Regions from separate parts of the Paenibacillus sp. J31R109 genome, predicted to be linked through region 1. Evidence: riboswitches for the same ligand, from Rfam matches in the RefSeq annotation. Region 1 holds a riboswitch; each other region holds the start of a gene.
The links. A riboswitch is a leader RNA that binds a small molecule or an ion and turns the genes downstream of it on or off. The one in region 1 is predicted to bind ZMP and ZTP.
Positions count from the first base shown of each region.

Region 2: linked by a shared signal. The riboswitch ahead of rpiB (ribose 5-phosphate isomerase B) and the one ahead of AC58QT_RS03695 (DJ-1/PfpI family protein) in region 1 are both predicted to bind ZMP and ZTP.
Region 3: linked by a shared signal. The riboswitch ahead of AC58QT_RS05620 (bifunctional 5,10-methylenetetrahydrofolate dehydrogenase/5,10-methenyltetrahydrofolate cyclohydrolase) and the one ahead of AC58QT_RS03695 (DJ-1/PfpI family protein) in region 1 are both predicted to bind ZMP and ZTP.

Region 1 covers NZ_JCAUAR010000001.1:792,256-802,473, reverse strand. Annotated here, with positions in the region: gene AC58QT_RS03700 (amidohydrolase) at 1-897, shown strand, start outside; gene AC58QT_RS03695 (DJ-1/PfpI family protein) at 964-1,563, opposite strand; ZMP/ZTP riboswitch at 1,628-1,707, opposite strand; gene AC58QT_RS03690 (Spo0E family sporulation regulatory protein-aspartic acid phosphatase) at 1,748-1,948, opposite strand; gene AC58QT_RS03685 (S-layer homology domain-containing protein) at 2,225-3,265, shown strand; gene AC58QT_RS03680 (cysteine desulfurase family protein) at 3,354-4,511, opposite strand; gene mnmH (tRNA 2-selenouridine(34) synthase MnmH) at 4,542-5,585, opposite strand; gene selD (selenide, water dikinase SelD) at 5,615-6,664, opposite strand; gene aroC (chorismate synthase) at 6,796-7,851, opposite strand; gene aroA (3-phosphoshikimate 1-carboxyvinyltransferase) at 7,871-9,214, opposite strand; gene AC58QT_RS03655 (LysR family transcriptional regulator) at 9,321-10,199, shown strand.
Region 2 covers NZ_JCAUAR010000015.1:20,050-30,267, reverse strand. Annotated here, with positions in the region: gene AC58QT_RS27420 (family 16 glycosylhydrolase) at 148-1,866, opposite strand; gene AC58QT_RS27415 (glycoside hydrolase family protein) at 1,860-2,873, opposite strand; gene glyA (serine hydroxymethyltransferase) at 3,137-4,387, opposite strand; gene AC58QT_RS27405 (TIGR01440 family protein) at 4,424-5,035, opposite strand; gene rpiB (ribose 5-phosphate isomerase B) at 5,051-5,509, opposite strand; ZMP/ZTP riboswitch at 5,614-5,694, opposite strand; gene AC58QT_RS27395 (low molecular weight protein arginine phosphatase) at 5,790-6,362, opposite strand; gene AC58QT_RS27390 (manganese efflux pump MntP) at 6,461-7,021, opposite strand; gene AC58QT_RS27385 (L-threonylcarbamoyladenylate synthase) at 7,083-8,153, opposite strand; gene spoIIR (stage II sporulation protein R) at 8,180-8,953, opposite strand; gene prmC (peptide chain release factor N(5)-glutamine methyltransferase) at 9,316-10,206, opposite strand; gene prfA (peptide chain release factor 1) at 10,206-10,218, opposite strand, start outside.
Region 3 covers NZ_JCAUAR010000002.1:7,143-17,360, reverse strand. Annotated here, with positions in the region: gene AC58QT_RS05665 (DMT family transporter) at 1-74, shown strand, start outside; gene fosB (metallothiol transferase FosB) at 71-493, shown strand; gene AC58QT_RS05655 (LysR family transcriptional regulator) at 515-1,393, opposite strand; gene AC58QT_RS05650 (adenylosuccinate synthase) at 1,502-2,782, shown strand; gene AC58QT_RS05645 (YoqH family protein) at 2,889-3,341, shown strand; gene AC58QT_RS05640 (hypothetical protein) at 3,488-3,904, shown strand; gene AC58QT_RS05635 (RidA family protein) at 3,952-4,410, shown strand; gene AC58QT_RS05630 (apurinic/apyrimidinic endonuclease family protein) at 4,422-5,348, shown strand; gene AC58QT_RS05625 (hypothetical protein) at 5,401-7,029, shown strand; ZMP/ZTP riboswitch at 7,090-7,167, shown strand; gene AC58QT_RS05620 (bifunctional 5,10-methylenetetrahydrofolate dehydrogenase/5,10-methenyltetrahydrofolate cyclohydrolase) at 7,219-8,070, shown strand; gene AC58QT_RS05615 (DUF6886 family protein) at 8,089-8,613, shown strand; gene AC58QT_RS05610 (sugar phosphate isomerase/epimerase family protein) at 8,718-9,482, shown strand; gene AC58QT_RS05605 (methylenetetrahydrofolate reductase) at 9,597-10,218, shown strand, end outside.

The DNA.
Region 1 (10,218 bases):
GAAGAAGTCGGCATGCGGGCTTCACTAACTCGCGGGTTGGTCTTCCTTGAAAATGACGGAGGTCGCCGAATGTCAGAGGCGCTTGATCTCATCCGTCGCTGGAGCGGTAAAGCCGAGGGCCGCATCACCACAATGATAGGTCCCCACTCTCCTTACACGGTTCCTCCCCAGCCCTTTACAGAGATAATCGCCCTTGCTGAGCAGGAGAACATTGCCATACACACGCATCTTGCGGAAACCAAAGAAGAAGTCATGAAGATTCGGGAAAAGTATAACCAAACGCCAACCGAATATTTATATCACCTCGGTATGTTTGAAAAAGCTCATGTGCTTTTGGCTCACAGCGTTCATGTTAATCGCCGCGACATAGGGTATTTAAAAGGTATGCGAGGTGGCGTGTCGCATAATCCGGTAAGCAACCTCAAACTTGGATGTGGTATTGCACCCATTATGGAGATGATGGAACAAGGAATTCCTGTAGGACTTGGAACAGACGGAGCTGGCAGCGCCGCAACGTTAGATATGTTTGCGGAAATAAGAGCGGCAACTTGGTTGCAAAAACTGGATTACGGTGACCCCACGAAACTTCCCGCTTTTGATGTCCTTCGCATGGCGACGGTTGGAAGTGCACAACTGATGAATATCGGGAATGAAGTTGGCACTCTGGAAATCGGAAAAAAAGCGGATATGATTCTGATCGATTTGAGAAAACCCCATCTACAGCCGATCCATAATATTCATTCGCTGCTCGCCTATTGCGCTAACGGATCGGATGTAGACACAACCATCGTAAACGGTAAGGTGTTGATGAAAGATCGCCAACTGCTGACGATCGACGAAGATGAGTTGTTCAAGCAAGTATCCATACGATCGAAACGTATCGTCGACGGTATCTGATCACCACTTCCTACAAACGCGGGTATATCTGCTCGCGTTTATTATCCGAATACAATGATTTGCATGTTATTCGTATGGCATAAAAATCGCGGATAATTCGCCAGGCCTATAGTAAGGATAGTCCATCATGATTTGGACCTTTTTCGCCACATCCGCATTCGATAATGATTCAATGAGGTACAAACCTAAATCAATAGAAGCTGAAACACCGCCACCTGTAAAAATATCCCCATCCCGTACAATACGGGCTTTAACTACCTCTGAACAATAGGGGGTCAACAATTCGTAAGCAGATGGGTTCGTTGTCGCCTTTTTTCCATGTAAGAATCCTGCAGCTCCTAAAAGCAATGCCCCTGTACAGACAGATACTTTGTACTGTACATCGCTCGCGCTTCGGATCCATGCAACAAATTCCGTATCATATCTTAAGTCTCTAGTGGACATTCCTCCCGGAATAAATATTAAATCGTATCCGGATAAGTCTGGGCTAACATGCTTTATTTTTATAGTCATACCTCGATCGTCCGTAATCTCTTCTTTGTTTGCACAGAGATCCCATGTTAATCCTTCTTTGACTTTTAGAATTCTTAACCAAGATACCGCTTCGTAAAACCCAACAAAATCTAAGGTAGTCATCTTATCAAACAGAATATAAGCTATTTTCAATTCGCAACACCTGCCCTTTTTTCATAGTTAGTAGAAATAAAAAAAGTATCTGATCCAAGATCAAATACTTTGCCCAGGCGAACGGCGTATGACATATGTGCTTCCTCGTGGTACTCCACGTTTTCGCCAGTCGCACATATGATTACAGTAATACTATTTTCAATTGCGTGCAATATTATATTTTTTAATAGGCAGCTGCTTTCTTCTCATATTGCTCGATGACACGTACGGAATCCATTTTCAGTTTCTGATATAAAGAGATGTATCGATCTAACTCGTGGCTAATTGCAATAACACTTTCATTCGTAAGACTACTTTGTACGATTGCTTCTTGAACCATTTGAAGTCGCATTGTTTCGATTTTTTCTAAGAGGAATTGCTCCATTTATGTATCTCCAATCCTGTTCAATAAGTCGACTAGGATATTATAAAACAGATAAAAACAAAAGGTTGTTACTATTTGTCGAAATTCTAAAATAATATTTCAACAAAATATCCACCTCTTGATTTTATGTTTCAAACAAAAAGCTCTCTTACTTGCGCATCCAACAAATCAAAAGTTACTTCTTTAAAAGTAGGTGCAACCTTTTCATTACCCTATCCGTTTATGATTCTGAAAGCCCAGAAATACAAACAAATCCCACTATGAGGTGAACCAGAAATGAAAAAAACGATCAAAACTCTTACACTAACAGCAGCAACAGCATTGCTCTCACTTACTTTAATTGGTCAAAGCTTTGCGGCATCCGCTACCTTTACTGACTTGGATAACGTTGCGACAAAAGATAAAATTATCTCGCTACAACAAGCTGGCATCGTCTCAGGTATCACTACTGACCTATTTGCTCCTCTAGAAAAGCTTTCAACTGCTCAAGCCGTTCAGCTGTATGTGAATGCTCTTGGTCTTAATCTAGACCTCATCCGTTTCGTGAAAGAGCCAAAGGCAACTGACTATTTTGCCAATGCTTCTAACGATGCTTGGTACGCAAATGCGTTCATTGTTGCTGCAGCCAACAGTGTGGAACTTCCTAAAGATCTAGATCCGAATAAGAAAATCACACGTGAAGAATTCACACATCAGCTTGTACGTGCAATTGAAATTAGCAAAGGTCTTCCTCTAATTAACCCGGTTTTGGAAGATATCAAAGATACAGACCAACTGAATGTAGAGTATTCGGGGTCTATCCAACGTGCCCTTAAATACGGGATTATCAAACTGAATGCTGAAGGTAATTTTAATCCTAAAAATGAGATTACACGTGCAGATGCGGCAGAGGAAATTTTCAATGCACTAGCTTATTTGAAGGCACATCCAACTCCAATTGTATCCGCAGACCCTATTACTGCAACACAAAGCGTTGAGCTAATCAAAGGTGCTCTAGGTGAGCTTGGTACCGATATTCAAATTAAAATTGATCCTGATGCCAAAGTGACGCGCGAATCGTTCACGTACATGCTCATTCATACGCTTCAAACCAGCGAGAAACTGCCGTTAATTAAAATATCACCTGTCGAAATAAAAGATAATGATAAGATGGATATCTTACATGTTGGTGCTATCCAAACAGCACTTGCTTTAGATATTGTTGAATTAAATGCGGACGGTGCTTTTAATCCACAAGATGGTATCACGCTGACAGAAGCGACTGACATTGTGAAGAATGCAACGAAAGCTGTAGAAAGTTTCAACAAAAGTAAATAATTAAGGTCATTAACTAATTGTTTCAGAACATAAAAAGCAGACCCTATTCTCAGCGAATCGGTCTGCTTTTTTCCGTGTATTTCACGTTTTATCGTGCGCGTTCTACGATCAAAGCACAAGCACGCTCTATCTCCTCCATCGTTGTATAACGCCCTACGGAGAATCGTACTGTACCCGCCGCAACCTCCGGCGTCAATTTCATAGCTTTTAAGACCGGTGACATCGCACTACTTCCTGTATGGCAAGCCGACCCTGTCGTAGCCGCAATTTCGGGAATCTGAGCTAAGATCTCTTGCCCAATCCTATCTATAAAACTGACGTTTAACGTATTGGGCAATCGTTGATCGGGGTGTCCATTCCTTCTGATTCGAGACTGAAATGCCTCCGATAATCGTTCCCACATCAGATTCGTTAAGGCCAACGTATCCACGATATTCTCCCTGCCGTAGGCAAGCTCAATCGCTTTTCCTAGACCTACAATGTATGGCACGTTCTCAGTACCTGCCCTTCGGCCCGACTCGTGACTCGCACCGTGATTGTGAGGCGTGACAGCGGTTCCTTCTTTAATGATTAAAGCTCCTACCCCCTTGGGAGCATACAGCTTATGCCCAGCAAGAGTCATTAAATCAACTCCCATGTCATGCCAGTTCACATCTATTTTCCCTATTGATTGTGCAGCATCCGTATGGAGAAGAACCCCATGGCGTTTTGTGATTTCAGCGATTTTCTGAATGGATTGAACAGTTCCCGTTTCATTATTTGCATGCATGATAGAAACCAGAATCGTCTCCTCGGTTATCGCTGCCTGAAGTTGTTCCAAATCTACTATCCCATACGCATCCACATCTAAATAGGTCACTCTCGCCCCTAAAGATTCGAGAAAAGCACACGGCTGTAGCACAGATGGATGCTCAATTTGCGTTGTAATAATATGATTGCCACGATGCTTATTGGCAAAATAAACACCTTTAATGGCATGATTATTCGACTCGCTGCCACCACTCGTAAATACAACTTCATTGGGATGACATCCGATACTAACGGCAATACGATGTCTAGCAAGATGAATGGCTTCTTCAAGTTTCTCGGACGCCCAATGAGAAGACGATGGATTACCGAAGTGTCCGCATACATACGGAAGCATTTCCTCAATTACAGCTGGATCGATCGGAGTACTTGCATTATAGTCGAGATAAATACGCGATTTTGCATCTTTATTTTGTTCACGGTGCTCACTTTTCTTCATTTTGTGCACTCCCCATGTACGCGTATTCAATTATGTAAGATCAAGCTGAATATAGGCTTTAACAGCATGAACAGCTTCATCCAGATTATGGACATTCAAGGGATGTATGTCTTGTATGTCTCGCTCATATTTGTTCATTGCGTGTTCATATCGCGGATCATAATAATGAGTTAAGAGCAGATCAACAGCTTTATCAAAATAATCGCTTTGCAACGCCATTTCAATTTCCTTCGCGATCGGAGTGTGGATTCGGTCTTTAATATGTTGATACGCTTCCAGCAACGGTTCTTTATTTTCCCAAGGACGGTAATCCTCGATAATATGTCGAACACGTTCATGAATCGGCATTTGAATGTACAAGTGTGTACCGGTTTCCTTTTTATTAAAAAGGATATCTGGCATTACCGCCTTGCCAATACGTTTACTTTCACCTTCTATGAGAAGATAAGGAGAATCCTTTAGTTTCATGTAATCTGTTACAAATTGAGCTTCAAAAGTCTTCTGATTGTTTGCTTGGAGTCCCACATGTCCAAATATAGATCCACGATGCCCCGCATAGGCTTCTAGGTCCAGAACTGGATACCCTTCCGACTGTAGACGCCTTAGAATGGCTGATTTACCTGCTCCGGTATTCCCAGAAATCACATATACACGTGGTTTGAACTCCATCTTCTCAAGCGTATCTACAACCCATCTACGATAGGAACGAAATCCCCCTGTCAACCGATATGTACGTATGCCCATTAATGAAAGTACTGTAGCTGACGAATGACTCCGCATGCCGCCGCGCCAACAGAATACAGCTTTAGGCTCTTTGATGGCTTCGAACGTTTTGACAAATGCCGGGAGCTTAGCAGACATGATCTCTAATCCCCGATCTTTAGCTGCTTGTACACTAACTTGTTTATAAATGGTACCTATTTCTGCTCGTTCGTTATCATCAAAAAATGGAATATTGATACTACCAGGAATTGTGGCATCCTGAAACTCAGAAGGCGAACGTACATCGATCATAACCAATTTCTTCTGATCATTGAGCGCCAAAAGCTCATCTATGCTGATGTCTTGAAACAATAATCTCGCTCCTTAAAAGATTTCGTAATTTAAATAACAACGATACGACCAATATGTTCTTCTGTTGTTTCTCCAATTAAGCTTGCTTCCACACCAGCAAGCTTCAATTTACTCAGTAAGTCCTCTGCTTGATCACCAGCTACAGCGATCAGCAGCCCTCCCGACGTGACAGCATCACACAATATCCATTGGCCGATTTGATCCAAGGTATCAGGGAATGTAACGTCTTTCTGAACATGAGCGAAATTATTTTTCGTGCCGCCAGGAACAAACCCTTCTTCAGCCAATTCCCTAACTCGTGGCAATAGAGGTACATCATTAGCAGTAATACGTATGCCGATTTGACTGCCTTTGGCCATCTCAAGTGAGTGCCCGATCAACCCGAATCCCGTCACATCTGTACAAGCATGTACGTCAAATGGCTCCATAGTCTCTGCTGCTGTTTTGTTCAACGTAGCCATAACCTGTGTGACACGAGCAACCTCTTCTTCATCTAACCGATCTTTCTTAATCGAAGTTGTTAATATGCCCACACCAATCGGTTTCGTTAAAATCAATTTATCCCCTAGACGTGCTCCTGCATTGGTGCGTATCTTCTGTGGATGGACTAATCCTGTTACAGCTAGACCGAATTTAGGTTCGTTATCTTCAATCGAATGTCCGCCAACAAGCGTGATGCCAGCTTCCTTCATTTTATCGCCAGCACCTCGTAATATATCAGCCAACACTTCTTTATCCAGTGTACGTATCGGAAAAGCAACGATATTTAATGCCGTTAATGGTCTGCCACCCATGGCATAAATGTCACTTATCGCATTCGCAGCGGCTACTTGTCCGAACGAGTATGGATCATCAACAATCGGCGTGAAAAAATCTACGGTTTGTACGAGCGCAAGATCTTCACTTAATTGGTAGACCCCCGCATCATCACTTGTGTCGATACCAACAAGCAGATTAGGATTTGGCAGAGCTGGAGGTAATTTTTTAATAACTTCTGAGAGATCTGCAGGACCAATTTTGCAGCCACAGCCACCCTTGGTTGAATAGGAGGTTAGTTTAATTTTATCTGTAGTCGACATGATCTTCTTCCTTCCTTTGCTCAGCAGAATAATTATGATTACATGTGTTCTTAGTTTCATAATAACCGATTTATCCGGGCAATATCTAATTTTTGATGAAGAAAAGACTGCCGAATGATCGGCAGCCTCATCTATCCTAACATCGCAGCTTGTCGCTTATACAGATCTTCTAGTACTAAGCAAGCCATCGCCTCAACTACAGGTACAATTCTCGGGCAAATACAAGGATCATGCCTGCCTTCTGTCCGAATGTCTTGCTCCTCTCCCTTTACATTAAGCGTTCTCTGGGTAACTGATATAGAAGAAGTTGGTTTGACACTTATGCGGAAAATAATTTCTTGTCCCGTACTGATTCCACCCAGAATGCCACCTGAATGATTGCTGAGAAATCCGGAATTATCCATTTCATCATTATGCTCACTGCCCAGCATGGAGGCCGCAGCGAAACCTGCACCGAACTCGATACCTTTAACAGCACCGATAGAGAGCATCGCTTTGGCCAATTCAGCATCTAATTTATCAAATACAGGCTCCCCAAGTCCTGGCTGAACGCCACGAATCCGACATTCCACGATGCCTCCGCAACTATCGCCAATCGCCGCTAATTGCTCGATTTTTTCAATCATTTTGGCGCCAGCAATCGGATCGCACGCCCTTACCGCATTCAGCTCAATAGCATGTTCATCAAAGGTCTCACAAGGGATTCCACCGACCTCTTGGGTATAGGCTAACACCTGTACGCCTCTTTGCTCTAAAAGCTTACGAGCTACGGCTCCGCCAGCTACTCTGCCCGCGGTTTCCCGTCCTGAAGCTCGCCCACTTCCCCGATGGTCGCGGATTCCGTATTTCTGAAGATAGGTGAAATCCGCATGACCAGGCCGAAAAGAATGCTGAATGTCGTTGTAGGCCTCTGGTTTCATATCTTGATTATATAGGCTGACAAAAAGCGGTGTCCCTGTTGTTTTCCCTTCGAAAACCCCAGATAAGATGTGAATCTTATCGTATTCTTTGCGTGGTGAAGTCACAGAGGATTGACCTGGCTTTCTCCTATCCATTTGCTTTTGAATATAGGCCTCATCGATCTCGACGCCAGGTGTAACACCATCTACGATGACGCCTACAGCGGCACCATGGGATTCCCCAAAAGTTGTAATTTTAAAAATCTCACCAAACGTATTCCCTGCCATATGCCTTGTTCCCCCTGCTTTAGTAAGTAATTTCTACGCCTAGTGCGGACAATTGTTCAAAATAATTTGGACACGTTTTGGATACGCAGCCTGGGTCATTGATTCGAATGTTTTCAACTCTTAAGCCAATTAAAGATAACGCCATGGCCATGCGATGATCGTCATGCGAATCGACTAGGGCTGATTGCGGTTTCCCTGGATAGATGGTTAATCCATCCTCATGCTCATCTACATGCACCCCGAGCTTGCGAAGCTCTGTGCATATCGCAGCAATCCGATCGCATTCATGATGGCGAATATGCGCAGCATCCGTTAGTGTAATGGGTCCGTCCGTAAATGGAGCCAAAGCCGCAATCGTCAAAGTTTGATCAGACCATTTCTTCATACTGAGCGTAAATCCACCTTTAAGATGATTTGTACCTTGTACTTCTACAAAAGCATCGCCGCGTGTTACAGTACAACCCATTTGCTCCAAAACATCTAAAATCTCAATATCTGGTTGACTCGTGTGTCTCGCATCAATGCCATCGATTCGTACACTGCCCGCTGTTAGCGCTGCTAACGCCCAGAAATAACTACAAGTTGAAACATCTGGCTCCAGTTGGAGAGTCTGCGCTTGATAGGTCCCCGATGGAACGATGATAGATTGGCCATCCTCAGTGAACTGTGGTGCGGCACCGAACGAACGCATGATATCCACGGTCATTTGCACATAATCCCGTTGCACGATTTCACCCTCAATCTCAATCGTAAGCGGTGTTTCCGTGTATGGTGCGGCTAACAAAAGTCCACTAATAAATTGGCTGGAGGTAGAACCTGGCAGCTTCACGTGGCCACCTTTTAATCCAGAGGCATGGAGCTTGTAAGGTAACCGATGTTCCCCCTCTTGATAGTCAAAAGCTGCTCCAATGCTAGAAAGTGCAGTAAGCAACGGAGCTAATGGCCGCTCGCTCAATCGCTTGCTCCCTTTAATCGTCCAATTGCCATTTCCCACTGCCAAAGCTGCAGGTAAGAATCGTGCAATGGTTCCTGCAGCACCCATGTATAGCTCCCCAGAAGGTTGCGGCCAATTCCCTCCACATCCCTCTACATAAGCAGTTTCGCCATTAATGACTACGGACACACCTAGTTTGGTTAATGCGTCTATGCACCAGTACGAGTCATCGCTTTTCAATAAGCCATCTAATCTGGATTTACCTTCAGCCAAGGCCGCGATGATCAACGCTCGGTTCGTTAAACTTTTACTGCCAGGTACTCGAATTGTTCCTTCTACCTTGGATGTTGGAGGACTTATCTGTACTTCTTTCGCCTTGTTCGTAGACCACGGAGAACGAGCTTCTAAATCCGGTTGATGTAACACCATGTTAGCCACCTCTTTTGAATTATTTCGTTAAACCAATTATAATGAGTGAAATGAAATAAATGAAATTGGAATTTTACTATTTTGCCATAGAGGTGTTCTATATCACATGATCAATTTGGAATGGTATCGTATTTTCTTACATACGGCGAAGTGCCGAAATTTAACGAAAGCTGCGCAAGAACTTCATATTACCCAACCTTCCGTGAGTTATGCTATTAAGCAGATTGAAGAAACGGTAGGACTCAAATTGTTTCATCGGTTATCCAAAGGGGTAGAGCTCACAGAAGAAGGACGCACGCTTTTTGATTATGTAGAGCAATCCTTTGCGTTGCTGCAATCAGGGCAGAAACATCTTCAGAATCTTAAGCAATTACATCAAGGTGAACTTCGTATTGGGGCTAGCGATTCACTGATTAAGCACCTCTTACTTCCTCAGTTAAATTCGTTTCATCAGCAATATCCTGGAATTCGAATTCGTCTTTCACATGGAAAAACGAACGAGATCACGAAACGCCTTAAGGAAGGGGAAATCGACTGCGCCATCGTGCACATGCCGATCGAAGATCCGGAACTATCCATTCACACGTTAGCCGTATTAGAGGATTGTTTTGTGGTTGGGGATGCTTTCCAAGAGCTTGCGGAACGTAAAGTCACTACGAGAGAGCTAGCTGAGCTTCCACTAATCTTTCTATCTCCTGGCAGCAGTACCCGAGTGTTCATCGAAAAATGGTTTGCTGCTAAGGGGTTCGAGGTGAATCCCGATATCGAATTAGGAAATATTGATCTCCTATCAGAGTTTGCAAGGTTAGGGTATGGCGTTGCCTTCATAAGCAAGTCATTTGTTCTTGAGGAGCTACGATCAGGCACACTGTTTGAGCTCACCATAGATGAACCCCTTCCACCGCGAAGTATTGGGTTGGCTGTGCGCCGAGATATGAAATTGTCGGTTGCTGCAGAAGGCTTTGTCGAGATTCTTCAAGCGTAATTTGCCATAATTGAACGAT
Region 2 (10,218 bases), on a different contig from region 1:
TCTCCTCTCTCTCTCTGTTGGTTATACCTTTATTGTAGCGTCGTGAAAGGGTTGATCCTTTTCATATCTTTGGCAGATGGTCTAAAATCTTCGGAAATTTTTCAAAAATACGAAACCGCCTCTCCGTAGAGAGACGGCTTTGCTGGATCAATTTTTGACGAGTGTGATGTAATCGTAAGCAAGTTGATATGTGCTAGCAGATGTATTCTTGCCCGTTACGGTGAATCGGAACGTCTGGTTGCCTGCTGTACCTATCGTGACCGTGCCTAGGTTAGACTCCGTATACCCGGAAGTTACGGTATACTGGTCTACCGTCGAGCCTAGATTCGTACCGTTAACGGCCAGCTGGTAGATGCCTTTGTTGAATGCACTGCGATTTCCCACGTACACCGTATACGTTCCTGTCTGTGGTACATTTACCGTGTATTGCACGTAATCGCCAACGCCATTGCCGTTTAGGTTGTTGAACGATTTACCAGTAACAGCATCATTGTAATTCGTTTGCGAATCCCCCGTAGACGTAGTTACGGGTAAGGACTCTGCTTCATACACCGTTGTAGCCGATACTTCGCTAAAAATCACATCATCAACGAGCATCCACTGCGTCGAGGTTGCATTAGACGTAAAGGCAATCGTTGCCTGACCATTGGTCACGGGGATATTATTCAACGTGATTTGAGTCCACGTGCTGGTTGTGGGGACCGTGATGTTCATCTCCGTTCCACCGTAATTCAGCACACGCATCTGAGCCTGTGCCTGACCGCCAGAACTCTTCACCCACGCGCTGAGCTGGTAGGTACCGTTTGCGATCCCGTTCAGATTCTGCTTCGTCGTAACTAGATAATTGCTCCCCTTCGCATGCTTCAAGGAACGTGTTCCGGTATGTGCATCTGTCGTGGTCATAAAGCTGGCGTCTTTATCGTACGTCTCGATCCAATTGGGCGTATCTTGATCGGTATATCCTTTGGATGTGTCTTTTACCGTAAACTCCATCTGAGGATTACCAAGCAGGTTCGCAGCCGGGTAGCTCTTCGCGTAAAAACGGAAGTAATCAAACTCACTTTCACCTGGCAGCTTCGTGTAATCCGAAACCGTTCTATAGCCTAGTGCCGTTAGCCAAAAATTGGCTGGCGCAAAAGGCATCGGAGTCGTAACGGTATTAATCGTATTGACGAGTGTACCGTCCAGATAGAATTTAATCGCCGTCGGCGTCCATTCATACCCATAGACGTGCCACGCATCTGGTGTAACGGAGACCGCATGACGCGGCGAACTGTATCCTGGGATATAAGTGATCGTCCCCGTATCAAAGTAGCCGTTGGCAGAGTCATGCTCGAAGCCGTCAATCTCCGTAGCCTGATTATAAAAAGGTAAATTCCCCGCGGCAATTTCGGCCGTCAAGCCGGTTATGTTATTCGCGGCGATATGATTGCTGAGCCCCATACTCCAGAAGGAAGAATGCAGCCCTGTGGTGCTATTAAACAGCTTAGCTCTCGTCTCGTAATAGCCATAGCCGAACAGTTTCTTCGAAACTATACCGCCGCAGGTGTTGTACCACGTACCATTAATTTGCTCACGCTTAAAATCAATGTGCAAAGAGCCGCCAGATTCACGCACGTTCTCTTTCCGGTTGTACCCTAGTGAATAGGGACCCGCATCACGGTACATCCAGTCATCCTCATTGATCACTGTATCGTTAAATTCATCAGCGTAATATAACGTGTAACCTGCTGGTGCCGCTGCTGAAGCTGGATCAGGTACAATTGTAGAGAGTGTCGCTGTGGCCAACAAACATACGGGTAATACCGTCCGGAGCGGATTGACTATTAAAGTGCGAAGTGGACTAAGCCATTTCAAATTCACCATTCATCTCCTCCTAATGGAATTCGGATGTTATACGAGCGGCTTCCCTCCCGTTCAAGTACGGCGCAGAGTAAGACGGCAGGCTTCCCACTCTCGTCGAACCATAGCTGGGGGCGTTCCAATCTGAGAACGGATTGTGCATCCTGATGCGCCCAGGAAATTTGAAGATCGAAAGCGAGCACATGCCGCGATGGCTGCCACACGATGCCGTCTGATGATTCAAATAAAGCTACAGAGCCGCGTTCCGACTTCGTAAAATAACCTTGAAAATCCTTCATCAGCGCGTAGTAGCCATCTCCCTGACACCATACATAAGGGTCCTCTACCGCCCAATCGTTCGTGGGGTTCGTTACCGTGGGTTCTGGCTGCTTGCGAAACGGTCCCAGCGGATGATCGGCAAAGGCAACGCCTGCGTTAACCGCTCCACCCTTCGGCGGAGGACCCTCGGCCACACCTTTGTACATCATTAGAACACGGCCGTCCGTGGTCTCGCACACGGTAGGATTGCTCGTCATGAGACCATCCCACTTTCCTGGGGAAACATCGAGTACAGGAGCAGTCCCTCGCGTCCAGGGTCCTGCAGGATGGTCAGCGACAGCAACTCCAATACGTTGATGGTTACGATACGCCCACCATGTTGCCTCATCGGCAGGATAGTCGAGATCAAAGTCAGGGCCATGCGTCCCCATGTAATACAGGTAATAACGATTACCGTGATGCAAAATGGCTGGATTGTGTGCTACATCCCTATCCCAGCTCGCTGCGCCATCTCTATTGGTCCAAATCGTATCAACATGGTGGAACGGACCTAACGGATTATCCGCAACCGCATAGGCAATTTCGGAATGCGTGGCCCAAGACTCAAACCCCACCTGCTCAGGCCAACGTGAATAAAACAAGTAATACCTCCCCTCCGGATCTCGTGTCATCGAACCACACCAAACATGCCATCCTGCTAGCTCAAACTTCGCCCCAGCCGGCACAGGCCGAAGCATCTCCTGAAAATTCATGTTCACCTCTCCTAGCTCTGTAAGGGTATACATTCGTACAGAAATAGTGTAAGGGCTCTGCCGCGCGGAAAGGTTTCATATTTTCGTAAGATGGTTTGAAGTTTTGGGATGTGTGTTTGGTGGATTGGCAGGTAGCTGGCAGGAAAATCGCTTTGAGAGTTAGCGGAGATAACTAGGGGTGGGAAGTGGAGGTAAGTAAAAGTGGGTTTCAGCAGAAAGAAAAAAAAGACCAGCTCCAATGAGCTGGCCCCTTCAAATTGCTATTAGTAAGTCAAACCTGGGTAAAGCGGGAATTGCGCTGTTAGATCCGCAACCATGCCACGAGCTTTCTCAAGTGTAGCTTCGTCTTTCGGGTTTTTCAATGTAAGACCGATAACTTTTGCGATAGTTTTCATTGCTTCTTCGTCCATACCACGGGAAGTAACAGCCGGTGTACCCAAACGGATACCACTTGTTACGAACGGGCTAGTTGGGTCGAAAGGAATTGCGTTTTTGTTCGCTGTAATACCGATCTCATCAAGCACGTGCTCAGCGTCTTTACCAGAGATGTTCAGGTTACGCAAGTCAACCAACATCAAGTGGTTGTCTGTACCGCCGGATACAAGGTTGATGCCTTCAGCTGTAAGAGCTGTTGCCAAAGCTTGTGCGTTGTTGATGACGTTTTGACCGTATACTTTAAAATCCGGTTGAAGAGCTTCACCGAAGGAAACAGCTTTAGCTGCAATGGTATGCATCAAAGGTCCACCTTGGGAACCAGGGAATACGGCTTTATCGATCGCTGCAGCCCATGCTTTTTTCGTAAGAATCATACCGCCGCGAGGACCGCGAAGCGTTTTGTGTGTTGTTGTTGTTACAAAATGTGCGTGCGGCACTGGGTTCGGGTGCAAACCAGCTGCAACTAGACCAGCGATATGCGCCATATCAACGAAGAACAATGCGCCTACATCGTTAGCAATGGAAGCCAATGCTTCGAAATCAATCGTACGCGGGTACGCACTTGCACCAGCAACTAGCATACGAGGCTTGTGTTTGAAAGCTGCTTTACGAACATCATCATAATCGATGCGGAAATCTTTTTCGCTTACGCCGTAAGCTACGAAGTTGTAAAGAATACCGGAAGCATTAACTGGGCTACCGTGCGTTAAGTGACCACCGTGTGCAAGGTTCATACCAAGAACCGTGTCGCCAGGGTTTAGAGCAGCTAGGTAAACAGCCATGTTCGCTTGTGCACCGGAATGCGGTTGAACGTTGGCGTGCTCAGCACCGAAAAGCTCTTTCGCGCGATCACGAGCGATGTCTTCCACGATGTCTACGTACTCACAGCCACCATAGTATCTTTTGCCTGGGTAGCCTTCTGCATATTTGTTCGTAAGTACTGTACCCATAGCTTCAAGAACGGCTTCGCTCACGATGTTCTCGGAAGCAATTAACTCAATTTTGTCGCGTTGACGGCCTAGCTCAAGGTTCATCGCTTCTACGATTTTTGGATCTTGCTTGCTCAAAAAGTTTGTCATCTGAAATTCCTCCTAAGGATAGTCGTTAAAATACAATTAGCAATCTGCATCAGGTGCAGCTTGTTGATAGAGTTGCTCCGCTAGATCGGCGGAGTAGATAGCTCTCGTGCCTCCGATCAGCTTAGGCCTTGCGAAGGCCATCGTAACGTACGCTTGGCCGATATGGCGAACAGGTGGCCTGACAGGCACAGCCACTTTGCGCAGGTGCATCCCGATCAGCGTACTGCCGATATCGATAGCCGCGTGAGCCGCAATCGACTCCACCACGACGGCCTTTGTGAAGTGCCGATACGCGTAAGAGGCCATCGATCCTCCTGCCTTCGGTACGGGAATGACAGAGACCGGTTCCAGCTGCGGCGCTAGCGTCAGAAGCTCATCTTCCACAACCAGCGCACGATTCAAATGCTCGCAGCACTGATAGGCCGCAAACAGCCCGAACTCGCTGCAGATGCGCTTCACCGTCTCAAAAATCGGCTTAGCCGCATCCAGCGTACCCGATGTACCAATGCGATGCCCGAGAATTTCACTCGTGCTCGTACCGATCACAAGCATGTTGCCGGGTCGCAAGCCGCCGACCGTAACCAGCTCCCGCAGGTTCGCTTCCAAAGCTTCCGCTGCTGCTATAGGGTCAAATACAGAATCACTCATTATTCATCCTCATTTCTAGGGATGTACTGTGAAACGATCCTCAATGCTCTGCACTTTATTGATGCGGTTCTTATGGCGGACACCCTCTGAAAACTCGGTTTCCAACCAAATTTTGACGATTTCTTCCGCTACGCCAGGCCCAACTACTCGCTCACCCATTGCAAGCACGTTCGTATCGTTATGTTCACGTGTCGCTTTCGCAGAGAAAAGATCGTGCACAAGTGCACAGCGGATTCCCGGAACCTTATTGGCAGCAATGGACATCCCAATGCCTGTTCCACAAAGCAGAATCCCTTTGTCTGCTTCTCCCGAAACGACTTTTTCGCAAACCTGAAGTGCATAATCTGGATAATCAACGGAGTCGCCGCAGCTGCATCCGAAATCAATCACTTGATGACCTAATGATTCAATAAAAGGAATGATAACATCTTTCAAACGATAGCCTGCATGATCTGCACCTAAAGCAATTTTCATGAATAAAACGCTCCTTTTTGACTGTTCGAATTCGACCATCCTATTATATCCCAAAGCTCACCAAAAACGAAAAAAAGAGCGCACACGCTAAAAAACGCGCGTTGCTCTTTTGCCCAGGCGACCGGCCGTATAGCTCAATGCTCCATTGTGGTTACTCCCACTCGTCGCCAGTTACATTGAGTCTTGCTTGTTACCTGTATTTTATCGCATTCCTCGCGATGTGTAAAGTTCTATTAGCCTACATGAAGACATAAGGTGCAATCTGGAAAAACGATTGTGGTTAACGCAGCTTTTTTACCAATTTATCTAAGCTCCGGCTAATTTCTTCAGCGGTATTTCGGTAATCAGCCAATGATCCGCCATAAGGATCGGAAATATCGTAATCGGGAATCGTATTTTCCAACGTATACATACGACTTCTTTCTTCGACAGATACCGTTTGGGACAGCGCCTGTTTAAGTTGAAGCTCCGCTGCAAGCTGCTCTCTCTCTTCAATTGCCTTCAGAATTCGATCATCGTCCTCTACATACTCATTGAGCGTATAAGTCTTCTCGATCGCATGAGGGAAGCGCCCAATCACGGTACGTTTATGGCCCGTCGTCATCGTCAAGACCAGATCAGCCCAATCGACATCTGCATCACTAATGGCTAGCGAACTAATCGATTCCTTGAAACCCGCTTCATGTAGAAGCGATTGGCTATTCCTAGAGATCGGACCACCCGTCGTCGCGGATACACCTGCCGAACGAACCTCCGCCGCAAGCCCCTCTTGACGCACCCTCATACGCAGCAAACCTTCAGCTAACGGACTGCGGCACGTATTTCCTGTACAGACAAATAGAATTCGCAACATGAAATCCTCCCGAAATAAACGACTACACCCTCTTAGGAGAGGTGCGTTTATATAGAAATTGATGAACGGCTGCACCGTCCATGATTACTCGTATTGTATCATAGTAAAAACTTGATCCCAAACCCTAATAAGATAAGTCCGCCGAATGCCTCGCCGTATTCGCCTACCCAACCGCTAACTCGTCTACCTAATAGCAAGCCCGCTATCGAAAGCAACCCGCCAAATAATCCAAATACGAGCACAGTGAGCACGATATCAGTAGCAAACATGCCAAGCGATACACCCACCGAGAATGAATCTATACTTACACTGAGCGCAAATATGATAAGCCCCCATAGTGTCCGATGATCAAAGGCCGTCGCTTCTTCCCCGCGTACCGAGCTGTATACCATATGGGCTCCAAGCAAAATAAGTAAACATCCCCCCGCGGCCGTCGCGACGTTACCCAATAGGAGGGAAACATATTGCCCCATAAACATCCCCGTTAGCGGCATGATGACATGGAAAAGACCGATGATAATACTTATTTTCAAAATATCCCACAGACGAATGCCCTTCATTCCAATGCCAATTCCTAACGAAAAAGCATCTAGGCCCAAAGCAATCGCCATTATTCCAATTGTCATGAGTTGCCCAACTTGTACCCCAGATGCGAGCATAGCACGATCCCCCTTGTCCACGATTCTTTCTCAAGATATGCGGACAAACTGGGAATCATGCTTATTTGAGACGGATCCGTTCATGCCCCGCTGCTTTGAGCAGTCGATTCATAATCGCGCTGCCAATACCTGAATCAGGGACACCTTCTGCGACAATATAACTAATACCTTGGTGATCAAAAGTCCGCAGAGCGCCATATAGCTCCCGAGCAATCGAATCTGGTTCGGATAGAGAACCGCATGCGAGAATGAGATCTGCACGGTATTCGCCGGCTCTCTCCTCAAAGGTTAGAATACCCGTCGACTCTCCTCGTGCCTTCGCAGCATCAATATCCTGCTGAATCCATGCCGAGACTTCCTGAACATCATCCCCTTGCACGATGTGCATAAAGCCCTTCGGCGCATAATGCGTGTACTTCATACCTGGCGCACGCGGGGTATCCGAAGCTTCTACTTCTGTCGGTTCAGACACATGAATAGGCAGCTTTGGCAACACGACATGCAGCTGCTCGGCTGTCACACCACCTGGTCTCAGAATATATAACTCTCCATCAACCAGCTGAATAACCGTAGACTCTACGCCAACCCCGGTTGCACCACCATCCACAATGCCGCCAATTTTTCCGTCCAAATCATCGCGCACATGCGAGGCTAAGGTCGGACTCGGTCTGCCTGAACTATTCGCACTTGGCGCCGCTATCGGCAGCCCTGTTTCTCGCAGCAACTGTAAGGCAACCGGATGATCAGGTATACGAATGCCTACCGTTTGCAGACCCGCCGTCACTAACGGCGAAAGGCTACCTGCAAGAACAGGTAGCACAATGGTTAAGGGGCCTGGCCAAAAAGCTTGCATAAGAGCTAGATGATCCGTAGTAAGACTATCCGACTGAACAAGACTTGGGAGCTGGTTCACATCAGCAATATGTACGATTAAAGGATTGTCAGAAGGCCTCCCTTTTGCAGCGAAAATCTGGAGAACGGCGGTAGTATTCGTCGCATCCGCTCCAAGTCCGTACACCGTTTCGGTCGGAAAGGCTACCGTATCACCTTGCTGCAGAAGTTTAGCTGCTTCTGCTATATTCTGCGCTGTTGCGCCTATCGCTCCTTGATTCACGTCCCAGTAGATTGTCACAAACTCTCATCCTTACTTGTATAGAATTAGCTGAACCACGAAAAGATCGCCTTAAACATTTCCCAAATAAAGAATTTAACCTTCGGTTGAGCTGGCTCTTCGGTCGTGGTAGTCGAAGCTGAAGCTGCTACGACCTCACCTTTTGTTTCTTTCTTTGCTACCTTCTCTGTCGAAGCAGCTTTGTCTTTGCTAGCGACAGTTTTCGCCTTATCTTCTTTAACTGGCTGCTTTTCCTTGCCATTCTCATCGGTCGTTTTGGCCACCACAACGGCTGCTGAAGCAACCGCTTCACCCGATACGGAATCTACAAAGCATAACGGTGGAAATAACACGCACCACCAATTTTGCCCTTCACCCGAACCAATCACAACACGCAACGCTTCATAATCCCCAGCCGGGTAGACGTCATTTCCGTACATTTTAGTTGGAAAAGGGACAACACCTAACTCCACAGTATGTGGATAGTTGTAGCCGCGGGATGCGATCATCTCGCCCACAAGTTGATCGAATTCAGGCAAGTGCGCATTCACGACTGCTCTGGCCTCTTCCAAGGAGTGGGGTCCCACAACCCAATCTTCCATACGGGCAATAATCGCATCGCGAATCTCGCGTTTTAAAGCCTGGTCCTGCGCAGAATCCGAATTTGCTAGAATACGCAAACGAATGGATTCTTCTGGTATGGTAGGCGAAACGACCGCCGCGTTCGTACGATTGGATTCCCAACACATAATCATAAGGATAAGTGCAAAAGCAATGAATAATAGGCTCTTAACTGAGTGGCGCTCTGTTCTCTTAACCATGGAGGTAGCCCCTTTCCCGTTTCCGCTATCTACTTGCCAGTATGGACAAGAGTGGGTGGGGCTAAACCTATGAATCTATTATTTTTGGCAAAATGATAGATTTAGTAGAGGGCTCCTAAATTCAAGCATACAAATTTAAATAGAGGGTTCACTCAAGACCTAAATACCTGCAAAACTACAGCTTTTTTTCTCAAATTCCCCTAATCCGAACAAAAGCCTGCGAATATACAGTTTTTTAACTGTTTTTAGTCATACAGGTGCTAATTTTGCATAAATGCCTGCATATTCGCAGTAATTTCCTATTTCTATTACTTTCATCGATAAATTGATGTAAATTCGCAGGCTTTCAGGCACGCCTACAACTAGCGTGGCTCACGAATCGCCAGCACATGACGATTGATCCCCTGGAGATCCTGCACGAAGCGGATCTCCGTCCAGTCTGCAGCGGCACCTAACAGCGCCGCAACTGCCTCCGCCTGCCCGATGCCCACCTCGAACCCGACCACAGTCGGGATTCGTGGCAATAAGGGCAGCTGCGAGATCATCCGGCGGTAGAGGTCGAGTCCCTCGACACCGCCGAACAGGGCTGTGTGCGGCTCGAACAGCCGCACCTCGGGCATCAGCGCTGGCAGGTCGCCATCTGGGATATACGGTGGGTTGGACACCAGTATATCCGGCGCGAGCCCGCGCTCGATGTAAGGCTCGAGGAGGTCGCCCTCGAGCCACTGGATTCGCGCAGCCACGTCGTGGCGCTGCGCGTTCTTGCGGGCCATCTCCAGCGCTGCCGCGGAGATGTCGCTGGCCGCCACGCGCCACGCAGGGCGCGTGTGCGCGATCGTCACCGGGATGATGCCACTCCCGGTGCCCACATCCGCAAGGAGCGGAGCGCCTTGCGGGAACAGACGCGAGCCCTCGTGGATGAGCGCCTCCACGAGCAGCTCCGTCTCCGGCCGCGGGATCAGTACGGCCGGGCTCACCATAAACGGAAGGCCGAAGAAATCCTGCTCACCGGTGATGTACTGCACCGGTTCACCCGCGGCCTTCCTTGCAACGAGCTGGTCCCACGTAGCGACCAGCTCTTCCGGCATCTGTTCCTGCCACCAGCGGAACAGCAGCTCAGTCCGACTGCAGCCGCCTAAGAGGTGCTGCAGCAATAACTCCGTGCAAGCCGAAGCCTCTGCGACGCCTTGCTCTGCTAAAAAAGAAGAAGCCTTCACAAAGGCTTCTCTCACACTCATGTTTGCACTCGTCATTACATCGCCTCT
Region 3 (10,218 bases), on a different contig from region 1:
TGCTAATTCTGTTCAGCGTTCCGGTGCAAAGGGTGGGAGAGGTTATTCATAGGCGAAAGGGGAATGTGATATGAAAATAGGAGTGATTAATCATTTACTGTTCTCCGTCTCCGATTTAGAGAAATCCATTCACTTTTATCAACAGGTCTTTGATGCGAAGCTATTGGTAAAAGGAAGAAATCTGGCCTATTTTGACTTGAACGGACAGTGGTTGGCTTTGAATCAAGAGACGGATATTCCACGCCAGGATATTCAATATTCGTATACTCATATCGCGTTTACGGTTGACGAGTGTGATTTTGATGCGTTAGAAGAAAAGCTCCGCCAGTTGAATATACCCCTGCTTCCTGGTCGAACCAGAGATGAGCGAGATAAAAGGTCCATCTATTTCACGGACCCTGACGGACACAAGTTTGAATTCCACACGGGGACGCTGATGGATAGACTCGCATATTACAAAGCGGATAAATCTCATATGGTGTTTTATGAGTAAATAGGTGAGAGTATCTTGAGATTAAGGCAGCAAGGCCATAAAAGACTTCGACGCCGCGGAGAGTGGAACTCCCCGAAGTGTTGCAAGTCCTATTTGGCGTGCAGGAAGAGGTTGGGTTAATGGGATTTCAATTAACTCGCCTGAAGCAAGCTCCTCAGCGATATAATTGCCTATGACAAAAGCCAGTCCGAAACCACGTTTGGCAAATTGAACGAGAAGATCGATGCTGCCCAGCTCGAATTCGGGTGAGAGTGTTACGCCCTTCGAAGCAGCAAAGTCCTCGATATAGCGCCTCGTGCTCGCCGTATGTTCCAATAATAGCAGCGGGTGTGCATGTAAATCTGCTAAAGCTATCGGATTACCAGCAAGGTGTGCATAGGCCTTGCCGCCGACAAGACAATCTTGAATCGGGGAACTTTCCCGGAACTCAATTTGTTTGTCCGAAGCGGGCAGACTAACGATCCCGAAATCAATTTTGCCTTCTTTGAGCAAGGCCAACGTTTCAGGCGTCGTACGGTTCGTAACCCGTATTTTCACGCCTGGATGCTGATTGTGAAAGGCTTCGAGATAGGGTAAGAGATAGTATTTACAAAGGGTATCGCTAGCCCCGATATTAATTTCCCCGCTTTGCAAGCTATGCATGTCAGCGATAGCTTTCTCGCCGATTTTCATAAAGCTAAAGGCTTGCTCTACATAACGAAATAACACTTCACCTTCAACGGTTAACGTAACTCCCTTCGCCGTACGGAAGAAGAGCTGCCCGCCAAGCACGTTCTCAAGCTGCTTGATGGTGTGACTCACCGCGGGTTGGGTGATGTGAAGCACTTCGGCCGCTTTTGACAAACTGCCGGTCTTGGTGGTCCAATAGAAGACCCGATACCACTCCAAATTAACGTCCATAATATTACCTCACTTTATATCTGATATTACTTATATCAATTATTCTAATGTCATTAGAGCCATTATAATAAGCGGTGTAAGACAAAACAAGTGTTGGAGGCGTTCAATTTGACAGTAACTGCAATTGTAGGTGCGAATTGGGGAGACGAGGGCAAGGGCAAGATGACGGATGTTTTAGCTGCACAATCATCCTTCGTTGTAAGATACCAAGGTGGAAGCAATGCGGGACACACGATCATTAACGATTTCGGGAAATTCGCTTTGCGGATGCTGCCTTCTGGTGTGTTCTATTCACATGTAACGAACGTGATTGGGCCGGGAACGGCTCTTGATGTGGATATATTAATAAGTGAATTAGAGGCGCTTGCAGGGAGAGGTGTTCCTCAACCGAAGTTGGTTATTTCTGAGCGAGCTCAAGTCGTTTTGTCAGTTCATCAACGTTTAGATGAACTCGAAGAAGAGCGGCTTGGCGCACTCAGTTATGGTTCCACGAAGCGTGGGATCGCGCCATTTTATGCCGACAAATATGCGAAACTCGGCATTCAGGTAGCCGATTTATATGATCAGAATCGATTACAAGCCCGTTTGGAACATTTGCTCACATCGAAAAATGTGTTGCTCCAACACCTTTATGGACAGCCGGCCATTCAGGTGGATGAACTTATGGCGCAGCTGCTGTTGCAGGCTGAACACATTGCTCCGTATGTGTGTGATACGACAACACTACTCCAACAAGCGAATGCAAAGGGAGAGTCCATCCTAGTGGAAGGACAGCTCGGAGCCTTGCGTGATCCTGATCATGGCATCTATCCGTACTCGACATCCTCCTCGACCCTTGCAGGTTTTGCTCCAGTTGGTGCAGGTCTACCTGCTAGTTCGATAACGAACGTGTTCGCGGTAGTAAAAGCCTATTCTAGCTGCGTTGGAGCGGGACCTTTCGTCACGGAGCTGGAGGGGAACGAAGCGGAAGAATTACGTCGTCGTGGGGGCGACGCTGGTGAATATGGTGTCAATACCAAGCGTCCAAGACGGATGGGGTGGTTGGATCTCGTTGCCACAAGATACGGCTGTATGATACAGGGAGCGACAAGTGTGGTTTTAACCAATTTGGACGTATTAGGCTACTTGGATGAAATTCCAGTCTGTGTCGGATATGAACTGGGAGATGGTTCGATCGTTGATCGGTTTCCAGTCACAGCGGTAATGGACTCGGCAAAGCCCATACTGACTCGTTTGCCTGGATGGAAACGCGATATTTCTCAGGTTCAACGCATGGAAGACCTGCCGCTGGAGGCTAGAAACTATATCGATTTCGTAGAATCTGCCATCAGGGTGAAGATTTCAACCGTTTCGGTGGGACCAAGACGTGAGCAAGTAATTCCAAGATAACCACGCATCGAAAGGAAGCAGCCACCGGGAGGTGGCTTTTTCCTAAACGTCATAGAAATCGGGGAAGTAGGAAAAATAACCATATGAAACCGATGGAGGGATAGTGATGAAGAAAATAATGACGGTTACGTTGATTGTGGGATGTGTGTGGATTCGTCCAGCATGCAGTAAGGCCGAAGTACCCATGCCTTGCAGTGCAGTGCTTGAGCCTATCGCTATGGACAATGCGAATGCCAAAGGAGGGGCGCTCGTCTACAAAGTGAAGCTCACACCAAGTTTTCCTCGCACCAGTATCAGCATGCATGCGAATCACTTACCTGTCCCCGCAACACTTGGAGATTACGATGGATATGAAGGATTTACGTTTATTCCGAATGAGATTAGTTGGCGGTTCAAACTGTACCCAACACCTCAAGATGGAGGGCCGACTTGGGCAGGAAGATTGGATGATATTACAGCGGATGTAACGAAAAGCACGATGGTGATTCGACTCTCCAATGGGAAAACAGGTAAACTTGGCCCGGTTATTTTATCCAGTCCAATGAATGTTTGTAAATAAGTGAGATTACTGTGAAACTTATCGATGTTACACCTCGTCTAATGAAGTGAATTGTTAAAATATGGGTTGTTGGCCATACTAACTAAAGTAGTAAAGTTAGTTCTGTTGTATAAAAACAACGATTATTCATTAGACGAGGTGACACTATGAAGTGGTTGAGAACCCTTATCTTACTTGCAAGTGTAAGCTGTATGACAGGTTGCACAGCCCATGCGGTTATAGCTCCAACTAGTGAGATGAGTATCCAACAACAAGATGATTTGAAGCCGATTGTAAAGAAACTATTTGCAGAACAATTAGAATTGGATGAGCAGTCATCGGTATCCGCGAGTAAACGAATTTTACAGTATAAGATTCATGATGAGATTCAAATTTTACATAAAGATGCAGACACCTACTTTATTGTCTCTTACGACATATTACCGGCATCCATGGAATTCATCCTAGCTGGGGGTGGTGAACGAACTGAGAATGGTTGGATTATAAATCGTAAGCTTTACATCACGCTCCAAAAAAACTCAAATGGTCAGTACCAGATAAAGAGCTTGAGTTCTGGGCCATGAATCGATAATAAGTAAGATAATCTCACAACAGCGTAGGAGGATCCCATATGTCCGAACAAACCATTGCTCAAAGGTTAGAAGCCCTAGGAATCGTCCTACCCATAGCAAGTGAACCAGCAGCGAAATATGCTAATTTTGTGAAGGTGAACGGTTTATTGTACGTTTCGGGAAAAGGCCCTTCAGGCAACCCGAGGGGAAAACTAGGGAAAGACTATTCGACCCAAGATGGATATGAATTTGCTAGATTAACTGGAATTGAGATTCTAGCCGTTCTGCAGTCTGCGGTAGGTTCTCTTTCGCGCATTAAACAAGTGGTGAAGCTGCAAGGATTTGTCAATGCAGTCCCTGAATTTGAGGAACATCACAAAGTGTTGAATGGTTGTTCGGATCTCATGTTGGATGTATTTGGAGAGAATGGCGTGCACGCTAGATCGGTTTTTGGTGCCGTTTCTTTGAGAGATAACTTGCCGATCATAGTAGATTCTATTTTTGAATTTGTAGAATAGGACGGATGCTTGTGAGGAATCGATTCCTGATTGGTCAATATGGTAGTTTTGATGAGTCTAAAATGAAGAGGGATTTCCGCAAAGGTTTTTTCGGCATTGAAGCATGCCTAATTGAGACAGAAGAAGATAGGCACAGGCTTATACTAGCGTCGCAGCGTAACCATTTTCAAGTGGGTATTCATTTTCCATTACGTCCTCATATATCTAAAATGCGAGATGCCTTATTTCTGGCAAATTCGCCTGAAATGAGAGAATCCGCCTATGCTTGGGTGCAGAGTGAGCTGGAGTACCTTGCTTCCATGAACCCAACGTACATCCTTTTTCACTATCCGAAGCCAGTTATTCTGGATGATCGAGTCGATTGGCGTACGTGGAGATTCTCTGATAAATCGGAGTATCTGTCTGAAACTGAGATGACACTTACAGAATTAATTGAAAGAACAGAAGTGCTTTTTCAATGGTTGACTATGAAAAGCAAGACGTATGGCTTCATTCCTGTTCTTGAATTTGATGCGTTGAATCGATACATCTATGAGACGACTTTTCTTGAGGAGCTATTAGGGAAGTATCCCCACATCAAAATCTGTCTGGATACAGCGAGACTGTATCTGCAGGAAAAGTTAGATCCATACTTTGATGCTAGAAAAGTGATACATAAATTTGCGCGTTTTGCCTATTCGATTCATCTAAGTACGGTGCAAATCAAGGATTCTATTACCAATTCTCGTCATCCTGTCCTACCAGAGTTAGATCAACGAGACGGTTGGGCTCCAATCGAGGATTATCTCGCGATCATTACTGAGCAAAATGATCAAGTGAAGATCATGTTTGAGCACCGTTCTGATTTAATTAGTGAAGATCAATTGAATCAATGTTATGATTGGGTGACGCATTTATTGAACAATGGAAAATTAATGCGCAGCAATCATTCTTATTAGGCAATCATTTTAACTACTAGGGCAGTATGAAAGTTTTGGAGGTTACTACGAAGTGAAAAAATCAAGATGGAAGCTGTTCACGTATGTTCCTTTTTTGGCGGCGATCATCGTCATCGGCTTGATTCAAACGTTCATGTTGGCGAATGAAAATGTAAAGCCTTATCCTGAACCTTTTGGTCGTGCAACGGAATTAACGCAAACAGCAACGGTCGGTGAACCCGTGCAAATGGTTGGCGATAGCAGCTTTGCGTATTTGGCAGGAAAAACGCTTGAATGGGTCACGATTGATGATAAGGGGCAGAGCAGTTCGGAAACGCGCGGCTTGCCTACGGAAGGGCCGTTTCGTTCCTATAGACAGTTGGATAAGGATCATGTGGTCTGGATTGGGAACGGAAATAAGCTATATGCGAGCGAATGGAAGAACGGTTCATGGTCACCGATGAGTATAATAAATGACAATGAAATCACGGCTGTTCAAACGGTAAAGAGTGCACAAGGGGACAGCATCTTACTAGCTTACAATGATACAACGCTGTATGTGAGTGCTTTTCATCCGAATGAGAAGCTAACTTGGTCCCAGCTGGATATCCCCAATATCAGACATATCCAAGGTCATAGGGATGCGTCTGGCAGTCTTTCACTCGTCTACGCAGTCAGTCAAGAAGGCAATGAATCTTTTCACTACGTTCAACTCGCATCAGAAACTTGGAAACCGCTTGTACAGCGCAAGTTAAAGGATGTCGATTATGCAACGAGTAGTTTAGATGATATAGCGCTGGCTGTCGATGGTTCATCAATGATGACGGTGTATACGACGAGTTCTCGTAAATCTGGGAAGAGCACGTTGCACTTGCTCACCTTCCCTTCGAGTCAACCAGATAAGTTGGTAGATGATGTTATCAATCTGCCTGTCTCGACAAAGAGCGATTCGGATACAATTTTGCATCCCAACTTCACACAATCTTCTTCTGGTGAAGTAACCCTTGTGGTATCGTCGGTTTATGAGAAAAATAGGCGTCAAACGAGTCAAGAGGTGTACAAAGTTAGTTTCAAGGATGGTAAATTGAGAGATTCAGCTCGGATTAGTCAATTCAGTGGTTTCGCGTCCTACCCGAGCTTAGCGACTAGAGCAGATAGTTCCTTAGCTGTTTGGCTGGATGCCGTGAATGCGGAGTCCTATCGCGTGTATTACGCCACAGATCAACTACCTTATTTGGAGCGTATGAATCACATAGGCAAAGAGGATTTGCAAGAAGCAGCTGGAAACTTACCGCTTTTTTGGGGGATTGGTGTTCTCACAGCACTTATAAGCTTAAAATGGATTTTACTACCTGGCCTTTATTTAGTCATTATCAGTGTATTTTGGCAATATCATTATGATGAGCATGCCAAGCGGCATTTTGGGATATCCCTTGCGATGTATCTCATCGTCAAAGCCCTTTTTATCGGGGATTTTCGAAAATCAATAGCTCTGCAAGTCATGCCAGATGTCTTGCAATCTGTGTGGGCTGGCTTGTTGTTACTCGCTATTTTTGCCGTAATTTCTTATGGTGTAACTCGCTTATGGCGAAGAGGTCTATCTGAACGAAATGTTGGGCTCGAGATTTTCTACTTTGTTGTGCTTGATGTATTCATGACGAATTTGTGGTATTCGTTCTTCCTGTCACCAGCATCTTTATAGTCATTTTTTTGACAAACATGTTGAACATAAGGGAATGGATTGCTATGATATACCTATTAATAAACGATGTGTAACTGGCGGAGCATGGGTAACCATGAGGGAGCACACCGATAATAGCCGTACGCCTGGGCAGAGGTAAGGGGAATTCCCCTTACCTCTTTATGTTCTTACCTTGGGAGGAATGATGAGATGAATGTGGAAACAGTAATCTTGGACGGTAATCGGGTGGCAACGAACATGAAAGAGGCACTGATAAGTAGAATTAGTCAGTTAGCTTTGAAAGGGGTCACACCTTGCCTAGCGACGATTTTAGTTGGCGATGATCCTTCTTCAGCTACTTATGTGAAAATGAAAGGAAATGCGTGTAAACGACTGGGTATCCGTTCTATTCGTGTTGAGCTACCCGCGCATACAACGACTGAAGAATTAATCGCAACCATTCAGAAACTGAATGCTGACCCAAGTGTGCATGGGATTTTGCTGCAACATCCTGTCCCTCATCAAATTGATGAAAGGGCAGCATTTGAAGCGATTCATATGGATAAGGATGTAGATGGCGTAACGACACAAGGTTTTGCTCAAAATGCCTTCGGCATTGCTGCTTTTCCATCCTGTACACCAGCGGCTATCCTAGCCATTATGGATGATTACCAGATTCCCATAGAGGGCAAACACGCTGTGGTGATTGGCAGAAGTCCCATTCTGGGGAAGCCAGTTTCTATGATGCTATTAAATCGGAACGCGACGGTAACCATCTGTCACTCAAAGACGTCGAATGTGGGAGACATGGTTCGATTAGCTGATATTGTGGTAGCGGCTGTTGGTAAACCGAATTTTGTGCAAGGAGATTGGATTAAACCAGGAGCGGTCGTGATGGATGCGGGATATAATCCAGGCAACATTGGAGATGTTGATTATGAGGCTTGTCGCGTAAAGGCATCAGCGATTACACCTGTTCCTGCGGGAGTAGGACCCGTAACCATAGCTACCTTATTGAAACACACAGTTGATGCAGCGGAGAAGTATGTAAATGCTAGATGATTGGGGGCAGGAGCATAGGTGAAATTATTTCACGTAAGCGAAGAGAAAGACATTGCTATTTTTAACCCTAGAATGCCTACAAGAAAAGACTTGGATCCAGAAAAAGGATTAGTATGGGCGATTAATGAACAATGCCTACCTAATTTTCTGACACCTCGGAATTGTCCAAGAGTGACCTATCATTGCAATGAAACCACTTCTGATGAAGATAGAAGACACTTTATTTCCTCGCAGTCATCGATGCACGTTGTTGCTATCGAGCACAAATGGTTTGACATTATGAAGCAGACAACGCTATATTTGTACGAATTTGATTCAACCGATTTTTACTCGCTAGATCCTGGAGCTGGGTACTATGTGAGTGAGAAGTCACAACTACCTATCCATAAAGTTGAAATTCGAGATTTGTTTGGAGAGCTCTTTAGAAGAAACGTGGAAGTTCGCATTTTGAATAATTTATGGGACTTGTCTGATAAAATTCAGCAAGCGAGTTTCAATTATTCCATGTGTAGGATGGGATTTGCGGAGCAGCGAGAACCATAAATGCCTTATAGATAAAATAGCCAAAGAATTGGACAAATTCATGATCCTATTCTTTGGTTTTTTTGCTATATTAAAAGAGTAAGTAACGATAGGGAGGAATGGACATGTACACATTTGGATGGTGCAGTGGAATTCAGGAAGCGGAAAGACTTCAACGTATTGGCTTCGATTATATGGAATGCGCTCTCGTATCATTAAATTTAGAAGATGAGGCGGACTTCAACACCAAGCTTCCTTTGTACGTGAACAGTCCACTGCCGGTGCAAGCTTTCAGTATATTTTTTCCTGGAGACTTAAAAGTGGTAGGTCCAGAAGCGGATGAAGAACGCATCCGTCGTTATGTTCATAAAGCTGCAAGCGCTTTAAATAAGATAGGAGCTCAGACAGCCGTATTGGGAAGTGGAAAAGCACGTCAAATCCCGGACGGTTGGGAGCGCAATCGTGCAGAGGAACAGCTGCTTCAATTACTCTCTGTCATCGGTGAAGAATTCCAAGATACAAGTGTTTCATTGGCAATAGAGCCTTTGAATCGCAAGGAATCTAACATAATCAACACGGTTTCTGAGGCGGTGGCTTTTGCTAAACAAGTAAATCATCCTTCCATACGGGTTTTGGCTGATTTCTACCATATGGATGAAGAACAGGATTCAATCACTACCCTGATCGAAAATAAAGAATGGCTCCAACATATTCATCTTGCCGATACAGGACGATTGTCCCCTGGGACTGGACAGTATCCCTACGATCAATTCGTTACGGCTTTGCATGCATCCGGGTATAAAGGTATGATTTCCGCTGAGTGTACGGTGCATGATCCAGAGAAGGAGTTTGCAGCAAGTTTGGCCTTTATGCGAAGTAAGTTCCTTTAACAGGTATTCCGATTCCAAGAGGAATTCGGTATTTGGGGGTCGAACTATAGAATACCGAGTAGTTTGCTATGATTTCATTTTTTCGGGAATTAGAGAGATAAGGTTGTGACACATATGCTAAAAGACAAAATACTGCGAAGAGAAACAGGTATCCTTACCTATGGGATGACGCCGCCGAAAGAAACACAATCCCTAGAGAAAATGGCTGAAATTTCACAAAAGCAATGTGAGCGGCTTCAGAAGCTTCAAATAGATGGCTTAATTCTTTACGATGTGCAGGAAGAAAGTGATCGGATTGATCAAGATCGGCCTTTCCCGTATTTACAAACCGTTGATCCGACGACTTACAGTAAGGCATATTTATCCAAGTTAAAGGTTCCCAAAATTATTTATCGCTGTGTTGGTAAATATACGGAGGAACAATTGTCAGATTGGATTAGGGCCGATCATGAGGAAGAACGGTTTTCCGTGTTTGTTGGCGCGTCCTCTAGTCATCAAGAAGTTCATATGGGGCTTCCGGAAGCTTATGCGTTAAGTCAGAAGCTGAACAATAATCTTACCTTAGGTGCCGTTGTCATTCCGGAAAGACACATGAAAAAAGACGATGAACATCTTAGAATGGTCAGCAAGATAGCGAGTGGAAGCCGCTTCTTCATATCTCAAGCAACCTATAATGTGGAAGCGTCCAAAAACTTCTTATCCGATTATTATTACTACTGTAGAGAAAATAAGCTAG